DNA from 4 places in the Arthrobacter sp. UNCCL28 genome. Region 4 is predicted to be linked to each of the others. Evidence: riboswitches for the same ligand, from Rfam matches in the RefSeq annotation. Region 4 holds a riboswitch; each other region holds the start of a gene.
The links. A riboswitch is a leader RNA that binds a small molecule or an ion and turns the genes downstream of it on or off. The one in region 4 is predicted to bind S-adenosylmethionine.
Positions count from the first base shown of each region.

Region 1 (5,882 bases), on a different contig from region 4:
GTGCGGCCCGGAAGGACAACGCATCCTGCACCGACACCTCGGGACGCACATCTTCCATCCAGCCACCACTGATCAGGTGGCGCACTGCAGCCGCCGAATCACCCTGGCCGTTTACCGCCTTGGCCGCTTGGATGGCCGACGAGAACGGACTGAGGTTCCCGCCGCCGTCGTACCTGGCGATGGTCTCCAGCGAGAGGGAAAGCGCGACGTCGGCCAGGCGGGCCAAATATTGCAACCGCACCAGGGCGAGGGTTCCGACGCCCACGGAGTAGGCGTTGGCGCTGACCAAGGCGAGCGCTTCGCCGGGCGCGAGGACCAGTGGCTGCAGGCCGGCGTCGGCGAGCGCTTTGGCACCGGGGATCAAAGTGCCGTCGGCGTCGAAGGCTTGGCCCTCACCAATGGCAACGGCTGCGACGGCGGCCAGCTGGGTGAGGTCCGAGGAACCCACCGAGCCTTCGCGCGGGATGGCGGGAAGGACTCCACGGTTCAGCATCTCCCCATAGAAAGCGGCTGTCTCCGGGCGCACGCCGGAACCTCCCCGGCTGAACCCGATGAGCCGGGCCAGGATCACAGCGCGGGCAGCGGGACGGTCCAGATAGGAGCCCACGCCGCTGTTGTGATACCTGACGACTTGGATTTGATACGCCAGCAGTGACTTCTCCTCCACAGCGGTATCCCTGCCGGATCCAAGCAAAGTGTTGAGCCCGTAAACCCGCTGTCCGGCGGCCGCCGCATGCTCCAGAACATCCCGTGAGCGGGTCATCAGAGTCAACGCATCTTGATTGAGTTTCACGTGGAACGAGGACTCAGCGGCCGTCAGGGCAACACTCCGCGCGGAAATCGGCGTCATCCCCAGATGAAGGGTGCGGGGCTCAACAGAGGCCATCAAAAGTCCAGGAGGTTCTGCCGGAACCCACCATTGCCGTAACTCTTCCTCAACAGGCCACGGCGCCGCAGTTCGGGAGTGAGTTTATCCAGCACGCCATGGACCGTCACCGGATCCACAAAACCGGAAAAGAGGAACCCGTCGCCGCCCACCTCGGAGCCGGTGGACTCAAGGTAGTCGGCAATCTGGCCCACCGTGCCGATGATCGAATCCCCTGCCCCGCCGCTCCGGGCCTGCAGGATCTCACGCAAAGTGGAACCGGGAGGCGCCGCCTTGGCGAAGTGTTCCAAGGTCCCCTGGTTGCTGTTGGTACTCAGTTCCGGCAGTGGAGCATCGAGGTCGAATTGTTTGAAGTCGATCACCGAAAGATACGAAATGGAGTTGAGCTGGCTGTCGATGTCCCGCTGGGTGAGCTCGCGGCGCTGGGCCCGCAAGTCCTCAGCCTCGGCGGTAGAGCCAACCACGGTGGGCTTCAGGACGAAAAGTACCTTGACGTCGTCGGGGTTCCTGCCTGCCTTGGCGGCCTCGGCACGGATGGAGTCCCGGTAGGCCTTCATACCGTCAACGCCGCGGGCCAAGGCAATGGCTACGTCGGCATGGCCACCTGCGAACGCTTTCCCCCGCGGTGACGCCCCGGCCTGCACCAACACGGGTTCTTCAGGCAAAGGCGCCGTGTTCAGGGGACCGCGTACCTTGAAGAAGTCGCCGTGGTGGTTGATCGGATGCACTTTGCTGTGGTCCGCGAACATGCCGGCTTCCACATCCTCAACCACAGCGCCAGGTTCCCAACTCCGCCAGAGCCGCCTGACGACGTCGACGAATTCCTCCGCCTTTTCATACCGGAGGTCGTGTTCTATCTGCTGGTCCAGCCCGTAGTTCTGCGCGGCGAGGTCGCTGCCGGACGTCACCACGTTCCAGCCCAGCTGCCCTTCCGAGAAGTGTTGCAGCGTGGCCAGGAGCCGGGCAGCTGTGAAGGGCGGATAAAAGGACGCGCTGACCGTCGGGACGATCCCCAGGTGCTCGGTGGCGGACAGAAGATACGGGACCAGCGCCAGGGGATCATGCTTGGGTGCGAAGGAGGCATGAGCCAGGGAGACCTCCGCCGATCCGCCGTACGTGTCCGGCACGGTGAGGGAATCCTCAATGATGAAGAGGTCCAAACCGGATTGTTCGAACGCCCGGACGGCCTCTTGGTACAGGGCGGGTTTCTTCCAGTCGTAGCCCAGGCCGTAGCCCGGCGTCCCCCACCCCTGGACACCGAATCCGTGGCCTACAAACCATCCAAAGTGCAGCATGGGCTTGAGTGTAGAACTGCTCTGTCCGTTCACCGCGACCTGATTTCATGCGAAGTTACAGGGGGTCGTACTGGGTCAATTATGCTCCCGGGACGTCACATTTGGTGAGGTCCCGGGAGGCCTCCGATTACGCAACATGACGACCGGAGAACAGCACGCAAGTGCGGCCCAAGGCCGGTCGATGTTACGTTTTTCTTGAGTAATGAGTACCAGCGCAAAGCCCTGACTTGCTGGTCGGCAACCCTCTCTCCGGCGGGGTGCCTCAGGTGACTACTCGGCGTATCGACAAATTCGAACTGCAAGCGTGACTGAGGAGCACCAGCAATGCCTGAACCCACTGAAGAAAAACTCTCCTACCGCCTGATTACAGGCCCGGACAACCGTGAATTTTGTGAGCGTATCCATAGCGCACTCGCCGAGGGCTATGTGCTCCATGGCAGCCCGGCAGCAACGTTCAACGGCACCACCGTCATTGTTGCCCAAGCAATTGTCCTTCCCGCCGCGATCGCCAACGCTGACGCAGCCGTGGCCAACGCAGTGGACCAGCTTGAGAACTACGACGACGAAGAAGCATTCGAGGGCCACGCATGAGCTACGCAGGTGACCTGACCCCACAGGACGCGTGGGCCAAGCTTGAACAAGGCGCCATCCTGGTGGATGTCCGCACCGAGGGCGAATGGGCCCACATCGGCATCCCGGACACCAAAGCCACGGAGAACGATCCCCTCTTCATCCAGTGGAACCTCGCCGGCGGCATCCCTAATTCCCGCTTCATCGAGGACCTGCAGCAGCAGGCACCCGAGGACGAAGCCGTGGAGCTCGTCTTCATCTGCCGCTCCGGCCAGCGCTCCATCTCCGCTGCGATCGCCGCGACGCAAGCCGGCTTCACTGCCTACAACGTCCTTGAAGGCTTTGAAGGCGAACCGGACCGCTACGGCGAGCGCACCGTAAACGGCTGGAAAAACCGCGGCCTGCCGACGAACCTGGGGACCGAGTAAGTGACATTCAATCCCGACGCCGCCGGCTGGAGCCCTGACACCCAGGCCGTTCGCGGTGGTCTTGACCGCACCAATTTCCAGGAAACGTCCGAGCCGGTTTTCCTGAACTCCGGCTTTGTCTATGAGTCAGCCGCTGCGGCCGAACGTGCCTTCACCGGCGAGGACGAACGCTTCGTCTACTCCCGCTACGGCAACCCGTCCGTGGCCACCTTCCAGGAGCGGCTGCGGCTGCTCGAAGGAACCGAGGCATGCTTTGCGACGGCGTCCGGCATGTCCGCGGTGTTCACCGCCTTGGGTGCCTTGCTGGCTGCCGGCGACCGCGTGGTGGCCGCCCGTTCCTTGTTCGGTTCCTGCTTTGTGATCCTCAATGAGATCCTGCCCCGTTGGGGCGTGGAGACGGTATTCGTGGATGGCCCGGATCTGGACCAATGGCGTGAAGCCCTCTCGGAGCCGACCACCGCCGTCTTCTTCGAGTCGCCGTCCAACCCCATGCAGGAAATCGTGGACATCGCGGCCGTCAGCGAACTGGCGCATGCCGCCGGGGCGACCGTCGTCGTCGACAATGTCTTCGCCACTCCCCTGCTGCAGCGCTGCGGTGAGCTGGGCGCGGACGTGATTGTGTACTCCGGGACCAAGCACATCGACGGCCAGGGCCGTGTTCTGGGCGGCGCGATCCTGGGGACCAAGGAGTTCATCGACGGCCCGGTCAAGCAGCTAATGCGGCACACCGGCCCGTCGCTGTCCGCGTTCAATGCCTGGGTGCTGACCAAGGGTTTGGAGACCATCGGCCTGCGGGTAAACCACAGCTCGGCATCGGCTTTGAAGATCGCAGAGTGGCTTGAGCAGCAACCCGCCATCAGCTGGGTCAAATACCCGCTGCTGAAGTCCCACCCGCAGTACGAGCTTGCCGCGAAACAGATGAAGGCCGGCGGTACGGTGCTGACGTTCGAGTTGTCGCCTTCGGCCGGACGCTCAGCCAAGGAGGCTGCGTTCGCCTTGCTCGATGGGCTGCGCGTGGTGGACATTTCCAACAACCTCGGTGACTCCAAGTCACTCATCACCCACCCGGCCACCACCACCCACCGGGCCATGGGACCGGAGGGCCGGGCCGCGATCGGCCTCAGCGACGGCGTGGTCCGTTTGTCGGTCGGCCTGGAAGACGTGGACGACCTCATCCTGGACCTGGAGAAGGCCCTCAAGCAGGTCTGATCCTGCAGCCGGGGAAGCATCCTTCCCACCGTGCCGGAGCAGTCAACGCTGCCGGCACGGTGGCGAAGTCCACGGAAGACCGGGGAAACCTGCGGACCTAGGGCCGCCTGACCCTGGCCAGCGTCGGCGCGGGCTCCTTGTGCGCGTCGGCAGAGGTTCCGCGGACCGTCACCTTCGCTGCATGCCCGACGACGGCGGCCAAGGCTTCCGCGGTAGGCGGACTACCCGCCTGGCTCTGACCGCCGTGCCTCCTGTTGGTAAAGCGCACCGCCGCTTCCCGCTGCTCGTGGGCGCCATTGCCTCGATCCAGCAACTCCTGGATGCCGGCCTTGACCAGTTCCAATTCGCCCTGGTCATCCAGGACCGGGCTCACATAATCCACCAACGCCCACACCACTTCCGCTGCCGGACGTGGCCGGAAATCACCGAAATCCAGGAGATCTCCGCGCAGCCCGGCATTGCTGGCCTGCCAACTTGCCATCCGCAGGAGTGCCGTGGGCACCGGGGTGGGCTCAACGCCGTCGAGCATTTCCAGGGAAGCCGTCTCCACCAATGCCCGCACCAGCACCGCAATCAAGGCCGCGTCCTCGGCGCGGAGGCAGACGTCGGCTACCCGGACCTCCACGGTGGGATGGTTGCGGGAGATGCGGGCATCGAAGTAGATCATGCCTTCATCCAGGATCACGCCCGTATCCAGCAGCCGCTTCACAAGGCGTCGATACGCGGTAAGGGAGCCGAAAAGAGCGGAGGGTCCAGAGGTGGGCCAACGGTTCCATGCCTGCGTGCGATAGCTGTCGAACCCCGTGGGGAGTCCCCGCCAGTAGGGCGAGTTGGCGGAGAGCGCCGTGAGCACCGCGAGTTTGTCGCGGATGTGGTCCAGTACCACCACGCCCTCCTCCGGCGACTCCACGGAGGTGTGGACGTGGAATCCGCACGTCAATTGCTCAGTGGCGGTAATACCAAAGCGGTCCAGCATGGCGGCATACCGGGGATCCGGGGTGGTGTGGGTGTTCGAATCCAGTGGAGAAGTAGCGATCGCAGCAACCTGTGCGCCGTGCCGGCGGGCCGCCTCATTGGCCATGACCCTGCCACGGCGGATCTGGTGCCGGAGTTCGGCGTAGCTGTGGCAGGGCCGGGTTTGGGTCTCGATCTGCTCGAGCTTGAGCTCGGGACTGAGCCCGGTCGCAGTGGCAGGCTGGTCGTGGGTGGCCAGCAGCGCATCGGCCAAGGCCAAGGGTTCGCCCGTCACAGGATGGACGATGAGCAGCTCTTCCTCAACCCCGAACGTCCGCATGCTCCATTCTGCGTCAGGCGGCCTGCGGAGGACAGTGGCGTGGAGCCTAGTCCTGGAAGTACTCGATCTTGGCGCCGATGGTGTTCAACCGCTCTGCCAGATCCTCGTAGCCGCGCTCGATCACGTAGATGTTGCGGAGCTCGGACGTGCCACGGGCAGCAAGCATTGCCAGGAGCAAGCACGCGGCAGGACGCAGGGCC
Region 1 is NZ_FMWE01000004.1:327,130-333,011, forward strand. Features, by position in the region: gene BLQ01_RS13865 (aromatic amino acid ammonia-lyase) at 1-886, opposite strand, end outside; gene BLQ01_RS13870 (NtaA/DmoA family FMN-dependent monooxygenase) at 886-2,214, opposite strand; SAM riboswitch class IV at 2,380-2,492, shown strand; gene BLQ01_RS13875 (DUF1737 domain-containing protein) at 2,506-2,772, shown strand; gene BLQ01_RS13880 (rhodanese-like domain-containing protein) at 2,769-3,179, shown strand; gene BLQ01_RS13885 (O-succinylhomoserine sulfhydrylase) at 3,180-4,388, shown strand; gene BLQ01_RS13890 (glutamate--cysteine ligase 2) at 4,486-5,682, opposite strand; gene BLQ01_RS13895 (UDP-N-acetylglucosamine 1-carboxyvinyltransferase) at 5,729-5,882, opposite strand, start outside.
Region 1: linked by a shared signal. The riboswitch ahead of BLQ01_RS13875 (DUF1737 domain-containing protein) and the one ahead of BLQ01_RS06355 (homoserine O-acetyltransferase MetX) in region 4 are both predicted to bind S-adenosylmethionine.

Region 2 (5,882 bases), 450 kb from region 4:
TCCTGGCGTTGCCCGAATGGAACCAGCCCGGGCCGGGGCGCCTGGCTCTGCGTCGCGGAGGAGCCGTACAGGAACCGCTGGAGGTCGCCGCTGAAATAGGCCCCGGCACATACCAGGCCGAGGATGCCCAGGAAGAACAGGATGGCCGCGATGCTGCTGTGCTTGATGGGAGGCGTGGGCTCCGGGGCGTAGTGATGGAGGCTGTTCAGGGGACCGTTCGGGGGATCATGCGGGCGGCGGGGATCGGGGTCCTGCCACTGGGGCGACCCGTAAGGTTCCATGGAACCCCCTGACCTGGAGGCTGCGACGGGAGATGGGGCGCCGCCGTCGGCCGTAATCGCCAGCATAGGTCCGGACGGGCCGGGAGTCCATGGCCAGGGAACCGGCTCTCAGATGTCCTTGCGGCAGGGTGCTGAGGCAAGGAGGTGCAAGCCGGTCAGGTCGCCCGCGGCAAGACCGTCAGGGGCGCCGATCTCGGGATACATCAATTGGACCGGGTCATCAACGTGGTCCAATCCCATGACGTGCCCCAATTCGTGCTGCATGACCGCCAGAACGTAGTCGGCTCCTTCAGGGCTGGCGAGGAGTTCGGAGACCTGGGGTGTGTCCAGCTCCAGGCTGCCCGTGATGTAGCTTTTGGGTCCTTTGTTGAGCGAATACATGGTGCTGCCGCCGGTACCAATGACCTTGTCCGCCAACGCCGGTGCCGCTTCAGGGGTGGTCCACGAAATCAGCAGGGGAGCCCAACGATCGCCGTATTTGGCCGGTTGATAAGGCTCCCGGCGGTCTACCGGCAACTCGTCGGTGGTGCCGTCGTTGACGAACCGGATCCCGGAAGCGGCGGAGACATTGGCGATCGCCGTCTCCAACAGGGCATCGGAGCCCTCCGGTGCGGAGGCGTTGTTCACCACGTAGTGCAACGGCCGGCAGGGCGAGTACCCCACCGGAGTGCCGTCGTCGTTGGTGGCCAGGAACTTATATGAACTGTTGGTGGTGGCGGGCTGCGCCGGCGGGGCCAGCGGGGCGTCCGCCTCCTCCAACCCGGGAGGCGGGGCGTCTTCCGCGCGTGCGGGCGCGGCCTGTTTTTGCGCGCCCGGCGCTGCTCCAGGGACGCTCAAACCCGGGAAAAGGGCCGTGATCCGTGGGTCGCCATGCAAGTAGCCGCTGACCAGCACTGCCACTACAGCGGCAACTGCGGCCATGAGCACACCCCGCAGAATGCGCCACACTGTACCGGCACGCCGGTGTCTGGGCGCACGCGTTTCCCGCTCTGAGTCCACGGTTCTCCATTCCTCACGCCCTGGTCACGCGGGGCAGCGCGGAGGACGAACCAACATTACGGGCTGCGGGGGGAGCCGTCCAAACTAGACGATGGTGGCGCCGAACACCAGGCCCAGCCCGTAGGTGGCGGCAGCTGCTCCCAACCCGATCGCGAGCTGGCGCAGGCCGCGGCTCAGCGGCGAGGTTCCGGACAGCAAGCCCACGACGGCGCCGGTCGCCAGAAGCGCGACGCCCACCAAAGCGCCGGCCACTACCAAGGCGGCGAAGCCGGTCATCCCAAAAATGAAAGGCAGGATGGGAACGATGGCGCCGGAGGCGAAGAAGCAGAAACTGGACATTGCCGCGCCCCACGCCGAGCCAACGGATTCGTGCTCATCGGTGGCAGGCTTCTCAGGCTGCAAGGAAAGGCTGGGATCGCAATCGCAGCTGAACAAGCCCATGCGCTCCGCGGCCCGGTGCTCTGCGGCCTCACGCGTCATTCCGCGGGCTAGGTAGACCAGGACCAATTCGTTGTGCTCGATGTCCAGGGACGGTGCGGCCGTGAGGGTGGCTTGCGTTGGCAACGTAGCGTTGAGTAGTTCGCGCTGGGAGCGGACCGAGACGTACTCCCCGGCGCCCATGGACAACGCGCCAGCCAATAGGCCTGCCACTCCGCTCATCAGCACCACGGGACTGGGCACACCTGTTGCGGCCATGCCCATGACCAGCGAAAGGTTGCTCACCAAACCGTCGTTGGCACCGAAGACCGCGGCCCGGAAAGTTCCGGAGAGCCTGTTCCGTCCACGCGTTGCCAGGCCACGGACAACTTCCTCGTGGATCTGCTCGTCAGCCACCATGGCAGGAGTTGCTGCGGGTTCGGTGCCGTAAGGGGAGCGGCCCTCTGCGCGCTGGGCCAGGGCGAGTACGAAGACTGATCCGAAGTTGCGGGCCAGGAAGCCCAGGAACTGGCTCCGGGCAGATGCTGCCTTGGGCATTCCGGCGTGCTCGCCCAGGAGCTTGAGCCAGTGGGCCTCGTGGCGGCCTTCGGCCTCTGCCAGAGCCAGCAGGATTTGGCGCTCTTCTCCATCGCGTCGCTGGGCGAGTTCGCGGTAGACGGCGGCTTCGGCCCGCTCGTCGGCCAGGTACTGCCGCCAGCGGCGGATGTCCGAGGACGTGGGATGCTGCGAGGCGTTGCCGGGGTCTGCTGTTTCGGGGGCGGGGTCCGGAGCGGGGCTCGACGAACCGTGGGATTCCTGGTGCTTTTGCACTTTTTCTCCTGTGCTGGGTGGGGTAGTTGCGGCCCCATTGCACGCCCCACTGTACCGCGTATTTGCGCGGTTTTTTGGCCGGTATTCCTCAATCGGAATGTTCGGCGCACCGTAATTTTGGGCCCTTGACCCTCGCCTGCGCCGGTGCTCAGATGGAAGGACAGGGGCGGGGCCCACCCCGCACACGGTCACCAGGGCTTTGAGCGGCCCGCGAGACGGAGGTTGCACCATGGACACCACCGAATCACACGCCAACCACCCGGAACGGACCACCATTGAGTCCGACCCGGCCTACGATTACGCCGAAGATCAGCCAGTGGACGAGCCCTGGGTAGAGGAAGTAGACGCCCCGGAGGACGACGAACGCGTGGTTCCCCTGGACGAGTCTGAAGAATTCCGTGAGGAAGACGAGGAGATCTAGGACGGGTCCTGGTCGGTGAGGGTGTAGTGCTGCTGCGCACCCGCCCGTTGGCCGACGGCGGCAACAGTCACCGTGAGGGTCCTGGTCGGCCCGCACCAGCGGGTGGGCCTGACGGCCCGGGCCAACGCCCCCGCGATCAGGTGCGGTTGGGGATGGCGGAACTTCGCCGTTCCGGCTTTTGCCACGATCGTCACCGTGCCGAGGAAGAGATCGACGGCGGGAATCACCGCGACCGTCGAGGCAACGGGGGCCGTGGGCTTGGAAATTGCCGGGTCTGATGAGTCGGCCGGGGTGGTAGCGCCTTGGTACGGCAAGGGACTTCTCCTTGGGGGAGTGCTCTTGCCCGCTCGGTTGTCTCTGGTCCGGGACGGGCCGCTTCCTCATCCGAACCACCCGTGAACATGGGGTTGGTGTGTGGCCAGTCGGAGCTTGGCACCACATCTCTTGAAGCTGGGACAACCCTACCGCACAGCACCCACCCCTCCCTCCTTCCCGTTGTGAGGCCTGCTTTGCGGGCTTTGGCGAGGTTTTAGGGAGCAAAGCGGGCCACCCAACGCCCTCTTCCTTCCCGTTGTGAGGCCTGCTCTGCGGGCTTTGGCGAGGTTTTAGGGAGCAAAGCGGGCCACGCAACGCCCTCTTCCCCGGGGAAAAACAACGGCGGCGCTTCCCCGAAAAGGGGAGGCGCCGCCGTCGAACTTTGTTGTTGGGGTATTGCGTGGGGTCCTACTTGTGGCTGCTGACCGGGTGGGCCTCAGGGGGAAGTTCCTCAGAGACGGCCCCGGCAACGCGCTTGTCCCAGGCCTCACGGACTGCGGGGTCGGTGGGCGGGGTGAGCAGCGAAATCACCACGTAGGCGATGAACGAGGCGGCGAGACCGTAGTAGATCGGCTCGTTGGCGTAGACGCCGTCCGCACTCGGAATGATACCGACGGCGAAGAGGATCAGCAGGGCAAGCGTCAGCACCGAGCCAACTGCCATGGACCACGCGGCGGCGATGCCCGTACCGCGCTTCCACACCAGGCCGCCGAGGATTGCCACGAGGAGGCCGCCGACCAGGATGTCGTAAGCGATGGTGAGGGCAACCACCACGTCCTGTGCGGCCATGGAGATCAGTACGGCCACAACACCGAGTCCAAGGACCCAGTAGCGGTTGGCCTTGACGTCGTGCTCGGGGTTCTCGCTGTCATCGGTGTTGATGGTCTTGCCGAACCAGCTGGCCACGAACGGAACTACGTCGGCGCGTGCAACCGTTGCTGCTGCAATCAACGCTCCGGAAGCGGTGGACATCATGGCGGCAACAGCTGCTGCCATCACCAGGCCGCCGATACCGACGGGCAGGATGTGCGTTGCAACCTCTGCGTAGACAACGTCCTTGCCGAGGTTTGCGACGTCGATATCCGGGAGGGCTACACGGGCAGCCAGGCCGATCAGTGCACCTGCGATGCCGTAGAGGATGCAGTAAACACCGGCGGTGGCGCCGCCCCAGCGTGCAACGGTGGGGGTCTTGGCAGTGAACACACGCTGCCAGATGTCCTGGCCGATCAGCAGGCCCAGGGTGTAGACCACAAAGTACGTGATGATGGTCTGGGTGCCGATGCCGTCGATCTGGAAGAAGCTGTCCTCAAGCCGTGAACGGATGCCATCCATGCCACCGGCTGCGTTCATGACGAACGGGAGCATGAGGAAGAAGATGCCTACGGTCTTGATGATGAACTGCACTTGGTCGGCCAGGGTAATGGACCACATGCCGCCGATGGTGGAGTAGACCAGGACGATCGCGCCGCCGACTGCGATCGCCAGCCAGCGTTCCCAATCGAAGAGGACCACGAAGATGGTGGCGTAGGCGCCGGTGGAGGTTGCGCAGAGCATGAGTGTGTAGGCCAGCATGACGATGCCGGAGGTCTGTGTTGCCCTGCTGCCGTAGCGCAGGCTCAGCATCTGGGAGACCGTGTAGATCTTCAGGCGCTGGATGGTGCCGGCGAACAGCAGGCTGAGCAGCAGGACGCCCGAGCCAATGGCTACGACCAGCCACATGCCGGAGATGCCGAACTTGTAGCCGAGGCCTACGCCGCCCACGGTGGATGCGCCACCGAGGACCACTGCGGCCATGGTTCCTGTGTAAAGGAAGGGGCCCAGGCGGCGGCCGGCCACCAGGAAGTCGCTGTTGTTCTTGGTGCGGGACTTGCCCCACCAGCCGAATGCCAGCATGGCAAGCAGGTACACCACCACGATTGCGATGTTAATAGCCGAAGATTCCATGAACGGTCCTTGGAGCTGATGCACGGAGGTTGGGGTTTTCGACGATACTCCTGCGAAGCGTCGAAGTCTCTGTGCTGACGATTGGAGATTGGGGAGGTGTTGTGTGCCTCACAGACAACACTTGTTGCCTCTGAGGATATGTTGTGATCGGAGTAACAGTCAAGATGCTTTGGTCATGGTTACGCGGATTCTGGCCTTGTTGGCCCGTCTCCCGGCTACTATTGCTCCAATGACAGGGCCACATGACAGGCCTGAAAGGTTCGTGAATGAAGGCTCTCCCCGTTGAACCGAGCAATGTACCCGTTGCCATCGGTTCCAGAATCCGCGCAGCCCGGCAGGCGCAGCGACTCACCATCGAGCAAGTGGCGGACGCTACCGGGCTGACCAAGGGCTTCCTCAGCCGAGTGGAGCGCGATCTGACATCGCCGTCGGTCGCTTCCCTGGTCACCCTGTGCCAGGTGTTGTCGGTCTCGGTTGGCGACTTGTTCGCCGCCCCGGAAACGCACCTGACCAAGCGCGACGACGGCCCCCGCATCTCCCTGGGTGGCCAAGGCATCGTGGAGCGGTTGCTGACGGCACGTTCGGAGCGCCGCCTCCAGATTCTGCAGGCCACCATCGAACCTCGGGGCCGTGGGGAAAACGAGCTCTACGCCGTGGATTGCGATGTGGATGTC
Region 2 is NZ_FMWE01000002.1:814,248-820,129, reverse strand. Features, by position in the region: gene BLQ01_RS08300 (matrixin family metalloprotease) at 1-281, opposite strand, end outside; gene BLQ01_RS08295 (matrixin family metalloprotease) at 390-1,202, opposite strand; gene BLQ01_RS08290 (VIT1/CCC1 transporter family protein) at 1,365-2,528, opposite strand; gene BLQ01_RS08285 (hypothetical protein) at 2,758-2,949, shown strand; gene BLQ01_RS08280 (hypothetical protein) at 2,946-3,263, opposite strand; SAM riboswitch class IV at 3,280-3,399, opposite strand; gene BLQ01_RS08275 (sodium:solute symporter family protein) at 3,673-5,208, opposite strand; gene BLQ01_RS08270 (helix-turn-helix domain-containing protein) at 5,475-5,882, shown strand, end outside.
Region 2: linked by a shared signal. The riboswitch ahead of BLQ01_RS08280 (hypothetical protein) and the one ahead of BLQ01_RS06355 (homoserine O-acetyltransferase MetX) in region 4 are both predicted to bind S-adenosylmethionine.

Region 3 (5,882 bases), on a different contig from region 4:
GCGCGCCGGAGCTACCGTCTTCGACGGCGACCCCCACGCCCGCAACAGGCCCATGGGAACCATCATCGAGGCCCTGATTGCCCTCGGTGTCCCTGTTGCAGCAGAGGGCGGCAGGACGCCGTCGGCCCTTCCCTTCACCGTGGAAGGCACCGGCGAAGTCCGGGGCGGCCATTTGGTGATCGATGCCAGTGCGTCCTCGCAGTTTGTCTCCGCATTGCTGCTGGTGGGGGCGCGGTTCACCGAAGGACTCCACCTGGAACACGTCGGCAAGCCCGTGCCCAGCCTGGACCACATCACCATGACCGTGGAAGTCCTCCGCAGCGTTGGTGTCAGCGTTGATGACTCCGTGCCCAACCATTGGAGGGTGTCCCCCGGACCCATCCGGGCGTTCGACCAGAGGATCGAGCAGGACCTCTCCAACGCCGGGCCCTTCCTGGCCGCGGCACTGGCAACACAGGGCACTGTCCGCATCCCCAATTGGCCGGCCGGAACCACCCAGGTCGGCGATATGTGGCGGTCCATCCTCGCTGCAATGGGAGCCACCGTCACGCTGGAAAACGGGACTCTCACGGTGACGGGCGGCCCGGTGGTCAAGGGCTCGGAATTCGACGAAACCAGTGAACTCGCACCCACGGTGGCTGCCTTGTGCGCACTGGCCGATGGCCCCTCGCGGCTGACCGGCATTGCCCATCTCCGTGGCCACGAAACAGACCGGCTTGCAGCACTGGTCAACGAAATCAACGCCTTGGGCGGCGACGCAGAAGAGACCGCCGATGGCCTCATCATCCGACCAGCCACACTGCACGCCGGGGTTGTCCACAGCTACGCTGACCACCGCATGGCCACGGCAGGAGCCATCTTGGGCCTCGCCGTCGAGGGCGTCCAGGTCGAAGACATCGCCACGACGTCCAAGACCATGCCGGAGTTTCCTGAAATGTGGGCCCGAATGGTGGGAACCATCTCCGGCACCACGGTGGAGAACAACTGACCATGGGCCGTGATGCACGCTCCTGGGATGAGTCCGACGTCCGCATCCGACCCAACAAAAAAGGGTCCAGGCCAAGGACCAAGGACAGGCCCAGCTACGATGACGCGGTTATTGGCCGGATCATCACCGTTGACCGTGGGCGCTACAGGGCGATTGTGGACGAGGATTCCGCGAACGCCCGCGTCGTTATCGCTGCCCGTGCCCGCGAATTGCGGCGGAACCCGGTAGTACCCGGGGACTTCGTGGCCTTGGTGGGCGACGTCTCCGGATCGCCGGACACCCTGGCGAGGCTGGTCAGGGTGGAAGAACGGCGGACCCTCCTGCGCCGCAGTGCCGACGATACCGACCCGATCGAACGTGTAGTGGTGGCCAATGCCGATCAGTTGGTCATTGTGGTGGCGGCCGCCAACCCCGAACCGCGCACCGGGTTCATCGATCGCGCCCTGGTGGCAGCCTATGACGCCGGCATTGAGCCGCTGCTTCTTATCACCAAGGCGGATGTCAAGGATCCAGCGGAACTGCTCGCCAACTACCTCAGCCTGGACTTCCCGGTGATCATCAGCCGCACCGCCGACTCCGAAGCAGGCGGCATCGACGCCCGATCCGACGACGGCCTCTCGGCCCGGCTGGACAGGGATGCCGTAGCGCAGCTGCGCTCCCACCTCGGCGGAAAAGTCACCGTGATGCTCGGCCATTCAGGCGTCGGCAAGTCCACCATGGTCAATGCCCTGACGGGGGCAGAGCGGGCCACCGGCGGCGTCAATGCCGTCACAGGCCGTGGCCGGCATACTTCCTCCTCCGCCTTGGCCCTGAAACTATCCGACGCCCCGGCCGGCAGCTGGATCATCGACACTCCCGGCATCAGGTCCTTCGGCCTTGCCCACGTGGATCCGGACCGGATTCTGCATTCCTTCCCGGATCTCGAGCCTGGAACCGAGGCTTGCGAACGGGGCTGCAAGCACGATGCCACCGCCATCAACTGTGGACTGGATTCATGGGTGAACGAGGGCCATGCCGGACCGTCGGGTGTGGCGCGGTTGGCTTCGCTGCGCCGGCTGCTGGGTGCGGACCCACGGTTGGAAGCAAAAGAGACCAAGGAACTGGGCACCGTCAACTGATCGTTTGGGGCTTCACCTCCCCCCGCAGCGAATGTTTCAGGATAGTTTGGTGGCATGACCCATCCCGTTTCCACCTACAACGATGACCTGCGCCTTGCCCACGTCCTCGCTGATTCCGTCGATGCCCAAACCATGGATCGCTTCAAGGCTTTGGACCTCAAGATCGAAACCAAGCCCGACCTCACCCCTGTCACTGACGCTGACAAAGCGGCCGAGGAAGCCATCCGGGGTCAACTCTCGCGTTCGCGTCCCCGCGATGCAGTCCTGGGTGAGGAATTTGGCAGCACCGGACATGGCTCGCGCCGTTGGATCATTGATCCCATCGATGGCACCAAGAACTTTGTCCGGGGTGTACCGGTGTGGGCTACGTTGATCGCGTTGGTTGATGAGGGAGAACCGGTTGTGGGTGTTGTCAGCGCCCCCGCCTTGGGCAAGCGCTGGTGGGCCGCCAAGGACATGGGTGCCTACATGGGCCGGTCCCTGGCTGCGGCCACGCGGTTGAAGGTCTCCAACGTCACCCAGCTCTCCGATGCCTCGTTGTCGTACTCGAGCCTGTCCGGTTGGAAGGAACGCGGCAACCTGGACGAGTTCCTTGGACTGACGGAGGACGTCTGGCGAACCCGCGCCTACGGTGACTTTTGGTCCTACTGCCTCGTCGCCGAGGGTGCCGTGGACATCGCCTGCGAGCCCGAACTGAACCTCTACGACATGGCGGCCCTCGTCCCGATCGTGACTGAGGCCGGTGGCCGCTTTACCTCCCTTGAAGGCGAGGACGGCCCTTTCGGCGGCAACGCACTGGCGACCAATTCAATCCTGCACTCAGAGGTACTCAAGCGTCTCAACCCAGGTTTGGACGATCTCCTCTAGTTCCAGTCCGCTGGCAACGTTTAGGTCCTTTCAGCGAATATTCGACGGCGGATGCCCCCTTTGGTGGGCGTCTGCCGTTTTTTCTTCGCCAAAGATCCGTTTTACAAGCCTGACGTAACAAAGTGCTTAACATTGCGCAGCGACTTTGGAGGGCCGCTGGAGGTGCCCTAACCTTTTTTACAGGTCACGAGTGCCAGTGCTAAACCCCGGTTTGCTGGCCGGCAACCCTCCATTCGCGGTGGGGTGCCCCGGGTGACGACCCGGCCGGTCCGGAACGGATGCGGCAAGCGCGGATCCCCTATGGGGGTCCCTCTTGAATGAGGTCCCATGAGTACTGTCACGTTCGATGCCAACGCCATTCCTTCCTTTGTCGAAGAAGCCCCGTCACCGGCAGCTGCTGCAATCCGCCCGCTCGCCGCGGTCACAGGCGCCGAGCTGCAGGCCCCGCTGATCCAAGGCGGCCACGTTCGTTACGCCAACCTGGACTATGGAGCATCGGCTCCGGCACTGACCATCGTCTCGGCATATCTCAACGAGGTCCTGCCTTACTACGCCAGCGTGCACCGCGGCGCTGGGTATGCTTCACAGATCAGTACCTCGGTCTATGAGAACTCGCGGAACATCGTGCGCGACTTCGTGGGTGGGCGCCCGGACGATTCCGTCATTTTTACACGGAACACCACCGATTCCCTGAACCTTTTGGCCGACTGCCTTCCGCAGACCGATGGCCGGTTCTCCGGCGAAGTCCTCTACCTGGACATTGAACACCACGCCAACCTGCTCCCCTGGCAAGGCGTCCCGCACCGCAGCGTGGTCGCGGCCTCCACGCTGGCCGCGACGCTGGACAAGCTCCGCGCCGAGTTGGCGCAGGGCGGGGTCAGCCTCCTCGCAGTCACCGGTGCCTCGAACGTCACCGGTGAGATCCTCCCGATAGCCGAACTCGCTTCTCTGGCACATGAGTACGGCGCCAGGATCGTGGTGGATGCAGCCCAGCTGGCGCCCCACCGCAGGATCAACATCACCGAAGCCGACGTCGACTACATCGTTTTCTCGGGCCACAAGTTGTACGCGCCCTTCGGTGCCGGTGTAGTGGTGGGCCGTCCGGACTGGCTCGACGCCGGCACCCCGCACCTGGCCGGTGGAGGCGCCGTCCGTGAAGCCCGACTGGACTCCGTCAGTTGGGCCACCGGACCCGCCCGTCACGAGGGCGGCTCCCCCAACGTGCTCGGCGCCGCAACCCTTGCACGGGCGACGCAGGTCCTCGCCGGACTGGACCAGGAGGCCTGGCACTCCCACGAGGCCGCCATCCGCTCCTACCTGGTGGACGGTCTTGAGGCCATTGACGGAGTGACGGTCCACCGGATCTTCTCCGACTCCGTGGACACCATTGGCGTCGTCAACTTCTCCGTGGAAGGATTCGACGCCGGTTTGGTCGCCGCTTATCTGGCCGCCGAGCACGGCGTTGGCCTCCGGGACGGCCGCTTCTGCGCCCACCCGTTGCTCAAGCGCCTGGGCCTTCCCTCGGGATCCCTGCGTGCAAGCTTTGGCGTTGGCTCCCGGTTGGAGGACGCCACAAGGCTGCTGGCGGGCATCGAGAGCCTTAAGGACAACGGACTTGGCTGGGACTACGTGGTGGACGAAGGCCGCTGGGTACCTGCCAATGACCACCGGACCTACCCGGAGTGGGCTCCCAATACTCCTGGCACAGCAGGCGCCGCTCCCTGCACCGTGGACTAAAGCGTCCTCGCCGACCAAGTCATCACCGTCGACTACAGCGCCACCGCGGACCAAGACATCACCGCCGACTAAGACATCACCGTGGGGCAAGCCGCTCCATCGGGACCGGTGGGCTTCCCGGACGCGAGGCATCAGATCGTGTCCGCTGCGGTAAATTCGTAGGGTACCTTTTTGGCGAGCCTGTGAAGGAGTCTTTGGTGGCGATACGTTCTACGGCTGCCTCGAACGGGCGGCCCGCCATTCCCGCACCGGCCGGACCACGTGGACCCAAGCTTCATGCCCACCGCCGCCATGAATTCGGCCAAAGCTTCCAGGATGGCGGAGAGCACTACGACCGCGTACGGCCCGGGTATCCCCTGGACTCCGTCGAGTGGCTGGTTCCCGAAGGAGCCGGGACAGCCGCAGACATCGGAGCGGGGACGGGCAAGTTCACGGCACTGCTCGTGGAGCGCGGACTGGACGTTGCCGCCGTCGATCCTTCCACCGACATGCTGGACCAGCTGCGGAAGTCCCACCCCAACGTCGTCGCGTTGGAGGGAACTGCCGAGTCAACCGGACTGGCGGACTCAGCATTCGACGTCGTCAGTGTCGCCCAGGCCTGGCACTGGTGCGAACCGCTCGCAGCGAGTACGGAAATTGCCCGGATCCTGAGGCCGCATGGAATGTTGGGCCTGATCTGGAACCAGTTGGATACCGAGGTCCCCTGGGTTCATCGGCTCTCGCGCATCATGCATGCAGGCGATGTCCACAAGCCTGGCTTCCGGCCAGTCGTCGGCCCGGAGTTCACCGGCCTGGAAAGTCACTTCACCTGGTGGGAGGACGCCTTGACGCCGAACGACATCATGGAGTTGACCAAATCCCGGAGCTACTACCTCCGGGCCAACGATGCCACCAGGGCCAAAGTGATGGGGAACCTGGAATGGTACCTCTACGAGCACCTCGGATACGTGGCCGAAGAGACCATCAAGGTGCCGTACGTGACCCAGACGTGGCGTGCATCCAGGAACTCCGGACCCCTTCCACGGTAGGCTTGGGATGTGAAGACCAGTACGCCCTCCTCCTCGATCGAGGACTACGTCAAGGTCATCTACTCCTATACGGAGTGGCAAGACAAGCCGATTACCTCCTCCCAGCTTGCCCAGCGCCTTGGTGTGGCCAATTCGTCCGTGTCC
Region 3 is NZ_FMWE01000001.1:788,421-794,302, reverse strand. Features, by position in the region: gene aroA (3-phosphoshikimate 1-carboxyvinyltransferase) at 1-988, shown strand, start outside; gene BLQ01_RS03555 (ribosome small subunit-dependent GTPase A) at 991-2,106, shown strand; gene hisN (histidinol-phosphatase) at 2,161-2,973, shown strand; SAM riboswitch class IV at 3,156-3,269, shown strand; gene BLQ01_RS03545 (aminotransferase class V-fold PLP-dependent enzyme) at 3,301-4,710, shown strand; gene BLQ01_RS03540 (class I SAM-dependent methyltransferase) at 4,914-5,738, shown strand; gene BLQ01_RS03535 (metal-dependent transcriptional regulator) at 5,748-5,882, shown strand, end outside.
Region 3: linked by a shared signal. The riboswitch ahead of BLQ01_RS03545 (aminotransferase class V-fold PLP-dependent enzyme) and the one ahead of BLQ01_RS06355 (homoserine O-acetyltransferase MetX) in region 4 are both predicted to bind S-adenosylmethionine.

Region 4 (5,882 bases):
GATGACGCGGGCTCCTTTGGCTGATGCCACGTCCACCCTGAACAGGTCCCAAAACACCCGCGAGTACTTTGACCTCACCTACCAGTTACTGGATATCATCTTCGCCCTCGTGCCGGTGGCCCTGGTGTTCTACTTCCTGTCCACCCACAGCCAGGGGAACCGCGACGGCGGCGCCGGCGGGGCTTTCGCCCGGCTGGGCTTCAACTTCGCCCGGCCCGGAAAGGACCTGCTGCACGGCGTGGGACTTGCTGCGCTGATCGGCATTCCCTCCCTGGGCCTCTATGCTGCCGGCCGGGCCCTGGGCATTACCACTGCGATCGTCCCCAGCGGCTTGGACGCCTACTGGTGGACCGTGCCCGTACTCATCCTCTCGGCCGTGCGGCACGGGATCGTCGAAGAAGTGATCGTGGTGGGGTACCTCATGGACCGCTTCGGCAAGTTTGGCTGGAGCGCGCCGGTGGCCATTGTGGTCAGCGCCGTCCTGCGGGGAAGCTACCACCTGTACCAGGGCTTTGGACCCTTTATCGGCAATGTGGTGATGGGCCTGGTGTTCGCCTGGATCTACACCAGGACCAACCGGGTGATGCCCTTGGTGATCGCCCATGCCCTGCTGGACATTGTGGCCTTTGTCGGCTTCAGTTTGTTCGGCAAGGCGATCGGGCTGGGGTAGGCAGGGCGCGTTAAAAGTATCCGGCCGCCATCGGTGGGTGACGTCATTGGCACCCGCTGATGGCGGCCGAAGTTTGTTCCAGGCCGACGTTTGTTCCGGGCAGGATCGACCGGCGGCGGGACTGGCCCGGGGGAGGGGGCTGTCAGATGGTGACGGCTCCTGAGGCGGTTTCGAAAGTTACGGACATGATTCCCGGAGTGCCATGCGGTGCCATCCATTGGACAGCAACGTCTTCAAGCGGCTTCTCCACCGCTTCTCCGAGCCATTCCGTGACGCGTTCCGCCGAGCCTGCAATGGTGAGGCTGGACATCTTGACGTCGCTCTCGTAGATCCTGGACGGGTGCAGTGAGGGGTCGCCCTCCCACTTGAGCAAGTACGGGACCTGGGGATCTGCGATCAAGCCCAGGATGCCGATCTGCTGCCACACCAGTTCCCGGCCGTCAGGGAACTTGCGGTTACCCGGAACGGCTGAGCGGCCAAGGCGGTCCTCGAACGGAGCCAGGTCGTCAACGGCGACGCACCAGCCCATCCAGCCACCACCGGCGGCCGAGCGGGCACGAACTGCCTGGCCAAAAGGTGCTTTGTCGGAAGCGGGGTGGTCCAGGACCTCCACCACTTCCAGGTACTTGTTATCCGCAAGGGGAATGATCATGTTCCGGGTACCGAAGCGCGGGTGCACTCCGCCCCGGACAGCGTCCACTCCCAGTGCCGCGGAAATTCGTTCGGTAGTGGCCAAAAGGCCATCTCGTTCACAGGCGTAAGAGACGTGATCCATGCGCATGGCTTCATCTTGGCACTTTGTGATCGGGGTCTCAGCTAAGTCAAGCCTAACTAAGGTGGGATGTGTATAAGTGCTAACGGGCGGCGTCATGGAGAGACGCTGAAAGACCGAAAGATTCCACCGGCGTCACAAAGCTGTCTTAGGCTCCGGACACTTCCTAGACTGGGGCCCAGCTCACATGCAGCACGTTTCCACAGAACCCATGCGCCACGAACAGGAGAACTCCATGTCCCAAGGATGGTCTTTCGAAACCCGCCAGATCCACGCAGGCCAGGAGCCCGACTCCGCAACGGGAGCAAGGGCGCTGCCGATCTACCAGACCACGTCCTTCGTGTTCCCCAGCGCCGAGAGCGCAGCCAACCGCTTTGCCCTGGCTGAGCTCGCACCCATCTACACCAGGATCGGCAACCCCACCCAGGATGCGGTGGAACAGAGGATCGCAAGCCTCGAAGGCGGTTTGGGTGCGCTCCTGCTGAGCTCGGGCCAGGCTGCGGAGACCTTCGCCATCCTCAACATCGCCGAGGCCGGAGACCACATCGTTGCAAGCCCCAGCTTGTACGGCGGCACCTACAACCTGCTGGCCCACACCCTGAAGAAGTTCGGCATCTCGGTGACGTTCGTCCAGGACCCGGACAACCTGGACCAGTGGCGCGATGCCGTGCAGCCGAACACCAAGCTCTTCTTTGGCGAGGTGGTGTCGAATCCGCGCCAGGACGTCCTGGACATCGAGGGAGTTGCCCGGACTGCCCACGAAGCCGGCGTGCCACTGATCGTAGACAACACGCTGTCCACGCCCTACCTCATCCGTCCCATTGAATGGGGCGCCGACGTCGTGGTCCACTCCGCCACCAAGTATCTCGGCGGCCACGGTTCTGCCATTGCCGGCGTGATTGTCGATTCCGGCAACTTCGATTTCGGTAAGGACCCGGAGCGCTACCCGGGCTTCAACACCCCGGACCCCAGCTACAACGGCCTTGTCTACGCGAGGGACCTGGGCAAGGACGGAGCATTGGGCGCCAACCTCTCCTACGTCCTGAAGGCCCGCGTCCAGTTGCTCCGCGATCTCGGCTCAGCTGTTTCACCGTTCAATGCCTTCCTGATTGCCCAAGGCCTTGAGACGCTGAGCCTGCGGGTGGAGCGCCATGTAGCCAACGCCAGCAAGGTGGCCGAGTGGCTGGAAGCCCACGACGACGTCGAATCGGTGGCCTATGCGGGCCTGCCGTCCAGCCCGTGGTATGACCGCGGCCGCAAATACGGTCCCCGGGGTACCGGGGCCATTGTGGCGTTCAACATCAAGGGCGGCGTTGAAGCCGGTAAGCGATTCGTGGACGCGCTGGAACTGCACTCGCATGTTGCCAACATCGGCGATGTCCGATCCCTGGTCATCCACCCGGCCTCCACCACGCACAGCCAGTTGACCGTGGAGCAGCAGGTCGCCGCGGGCGTGAACCCGGGGTTGGTGCGTTTGTCGGTGGGCATCGAGCACGTGGATGACATCATCGCAGACCTCGAGGCCGGATTCCGGGCTGCCAAGGGAGCCTGAACCCTCCGCTGAAGGCTGTCAGGCGGCTGTAGCCGCCTCAACCAAGGGGATGCCGTCCGGGCCGTCGATTATTCGCCGGACGGCATCCCACGGCGGTGATCGGTGAACGAAGCTGCCCAAAACCGTCACACTGTTGTCACATTCTTCGCCAGAACCGCCCTGCATTTCCTAGACTCTTCGTATTAGGTCATGAGTGCCAGCACACAGCCCCGGCTTGCTGGCCGGCAACCCTCCTCCGCGGTGGGGTGCCCCGGGTGAAGACCTGGCCTGTTCGCACGCAAGGCGACGGGCAAGCGCGAGGTTAAGGTGTCAAAGGAATGACCATTACTGCTACAGCCCTTCCAAAATCCGGAGAAGAAGACGGAACCGTCAAGTACGCCGGCATCGGGCCGTTGGAACTTGAAGCCGGCGGGTTCCTTCCCGACGTCGTCCTGGCTTACGAGACCTGGGGCCAGTTGAATGCAGATGCCTCCAACGCCGTCCTGATCCAGCACGCCCTCACGGGCAGCACCCACGTGGCACGGGGAGCCACGGACGAGGAAGGCTGGTGGGAGCAATTGGTGGGCCCCGGAGCCACCATCGATACCAACAGGTTCTTCGTGGTCTCCATCAACATCGTGGGCGGCTGCTACGGAAGCACGGGACCGTCGTCGGAGGCACCCGATGGCCGCCCCTGGGGCTCCCGGTTTCCGTTGGTCACCTTGCGCGACAGCACAGTGGCAGAAGGGCGCCTCGCCGATGCCTTGGGAATCGACTCCTGGCACGCCGTCCTGGGTGGATCCATGGGCGGTGCCCGCGCCCTGGAATGGGCTGTGACCTACCCGGAACGCGTCAAACGCTGCGCCGTGATTTCCGTAGGCGCCTACAGCACGGCCGAGCAGATCGCCTTCGCGCAGGCCCAAACACTGGCCATCCGCCAGGACCCCAACTTCAACAACGGCGACTACTACGCAGGCAAGGCCCCTGAACACGGGCTGGCCTTGGCCCGGCGAATCGCCCACATCACTTACCGCTCGGCGCTGGAACTGGATTTCCGCTTCGGCCGGGAAGCCCAGCACCAGGAGACACCCCTGGCCGCCGCGGTGCTCGGTGAGCGTGGCAGGTATCAGGTGGAAAGCTACCTGGACCACCAGGGGACAAAGCTCGTCCACCGCTTTGATGCCAACAGCTACATCGCCATCACAGAAGCCCTGATGTCCCACGACGTCGCACGCGGCCGGGGATCCCTGGAGTCAGCTTTGTCGCGGACCACGGCGAAGTTTTTCGTGGCCGCGGTCGATAGCGACAGGCTGTATTTTCCCGCTCAATCCCAGGAGTTGGCAGCCGCGCTCCCTGGTAGGGTTCCGGTCCACGTTATTGAGGCACCGATCGGCCACGACGGTTTCCTCACGGAGATTGGGCAGCTCGCTCCGCAGCTTCGGGAAGCCTTCTTCGCCTGAGCTGCCGGCTGCCGCGGGCTGGGTCGGCCGTAAGCCTCAGCCGTTCATGATCTCGCCGCGCTGCTTCATGTAATCCTCCATGGCGATCTCTCCGTTGCTGAACTTCGCGTCCAGCTCAGCCAATTTGCGGGCACGGTAGCCTTGCGGCTCCGATCCGCCGGTTGACGGAAACGGCGCGGGGGATGAAGTGCTCGACGGCGACCCGGACTGCGGTGACGTCTCCGCCGGGCGGATGACGGTCGGCTCGGACGGATGGCCGGGGTAGTTCCGCTGCGGGTAACTTTCCGGTGGGTACGGCTGGCCGGGGTAGTTCTGCTGCGGGTGACTTTCCGCGGGGTAGGGCTGGCCGGGGTAGTTCTGCTGCGGTGGGTAGCCCGGACCGGGCAGGTTCTGCGGTGGGTAGCCGGGGTCGCGGAACGTTCCTTGCTGGATCCGGCGGCCTCGGGAGCGGTTGTACATGCGGATCCCGAGCGGAATCAGCCACGAGCAGACGATGATCCAGAAGATCAGATTGTTCACAGTGCAGGCCTCCTAGGTCTCCTTCCAGCTTAGTCCTGCCATCCAGCATGGACTTTGCCCAAGGGAACCGAGCAGTCCGGAGGCGCTGGCACTTTCACACGAGCGTGGCTTCCATGCCCAGGAACCGGCCGTACCTTTCCACTTCGGCCTCTAAGGCCTCCTGCTCCGCCGCGGTTGTCGCCCGGTTCATCCGGGCCTCCACTTGGCAGGCACCCCCTGAAAAGCCGTGCCGCCACCATCCAGCCAACCTGCCCTCCAGCAGGACTACGTGCATAGGTCCATTGTCCTCGGGGAAGTATGGCGCTGTCCCGCCCAGGTAGTGCCTGGACTGTGAGTAGCCCATGACGTATTCGTCGTAGCACTGGATGAGGTCAACACGGGGTAGTTCTGCTTCGTCAGGCGGCGACGAGCACGCGGGATCGGTGAGCTCACTGACATCTTCCCGGGCCAGGTAAAACCCCAGGCCGTCCTGGGTGACCGTGGCAAGGGCGCCGGGGGACAACGTATCCGCGACCTCGATGCCCAGCTTCACATCTTTCATGGTGAGCCCGGACCAGACGGCGCAGTCCTTGATGGTGGCGGGTCCACGGCTGGTGTAGTACCGAAGCGCCAACCCGCCCAAGGCCTTTTCGCGGTCCTCGCCTGTCAGGGGCGCACGAACGAAGCCGGGCACGCGTTCCTCGAAGAGGGCATACGTCTGCTTCAGCGCGCCACCGGCAGAGCGGATGGGGGAGCCGCTCACCAGGATGCGGCTGATCTCGGCGTGCATGAGGTGGTAAATGAACCCCAGGCCTTTGCCGGGGAGACCGGCTTTTTCCAGTATCCCGCCCAGCTCTTCCCGGGTCTTGTGGGCGCCGTCGGCAACCGCCGAAGCCAGGATCCGGCCACTGAGGGCGGTCGATTCCGCGTCAGCCCCTGTTTGGCGGTACA
Region 4 is NZ_FMWE01000002.1:359,579-365,460, reverse strand. Features, by position in the region: gene BLQ01_RS06370 (CPBP family intramembrane glutamic endopeptidase) at 1-670, shown strand, start outside; gene BLQ01_RS06365 (VOC family protein) at 813-1,451, opposite strand; gene BLQ01_RS06360 (bifunctional o-acetylhomoserine/o-acetylserine sulfhydrylase) at 1,654-2,994, shown strand; SAM riboswitch class IV at 3,180-3,296, shown strand; gene BLQ01_RS06355 (homoserine O-acetyltransferase MetX) at 3,312-4,433, shown strand; gene BLQ01_RS06350 (hypothetical protein) at 4,470-4,952, opposite strand; gene BLQ01_RS06345 (winged helix DNA-binding domain-containing protein) at 5,047-5,882, opposite strand, start outside.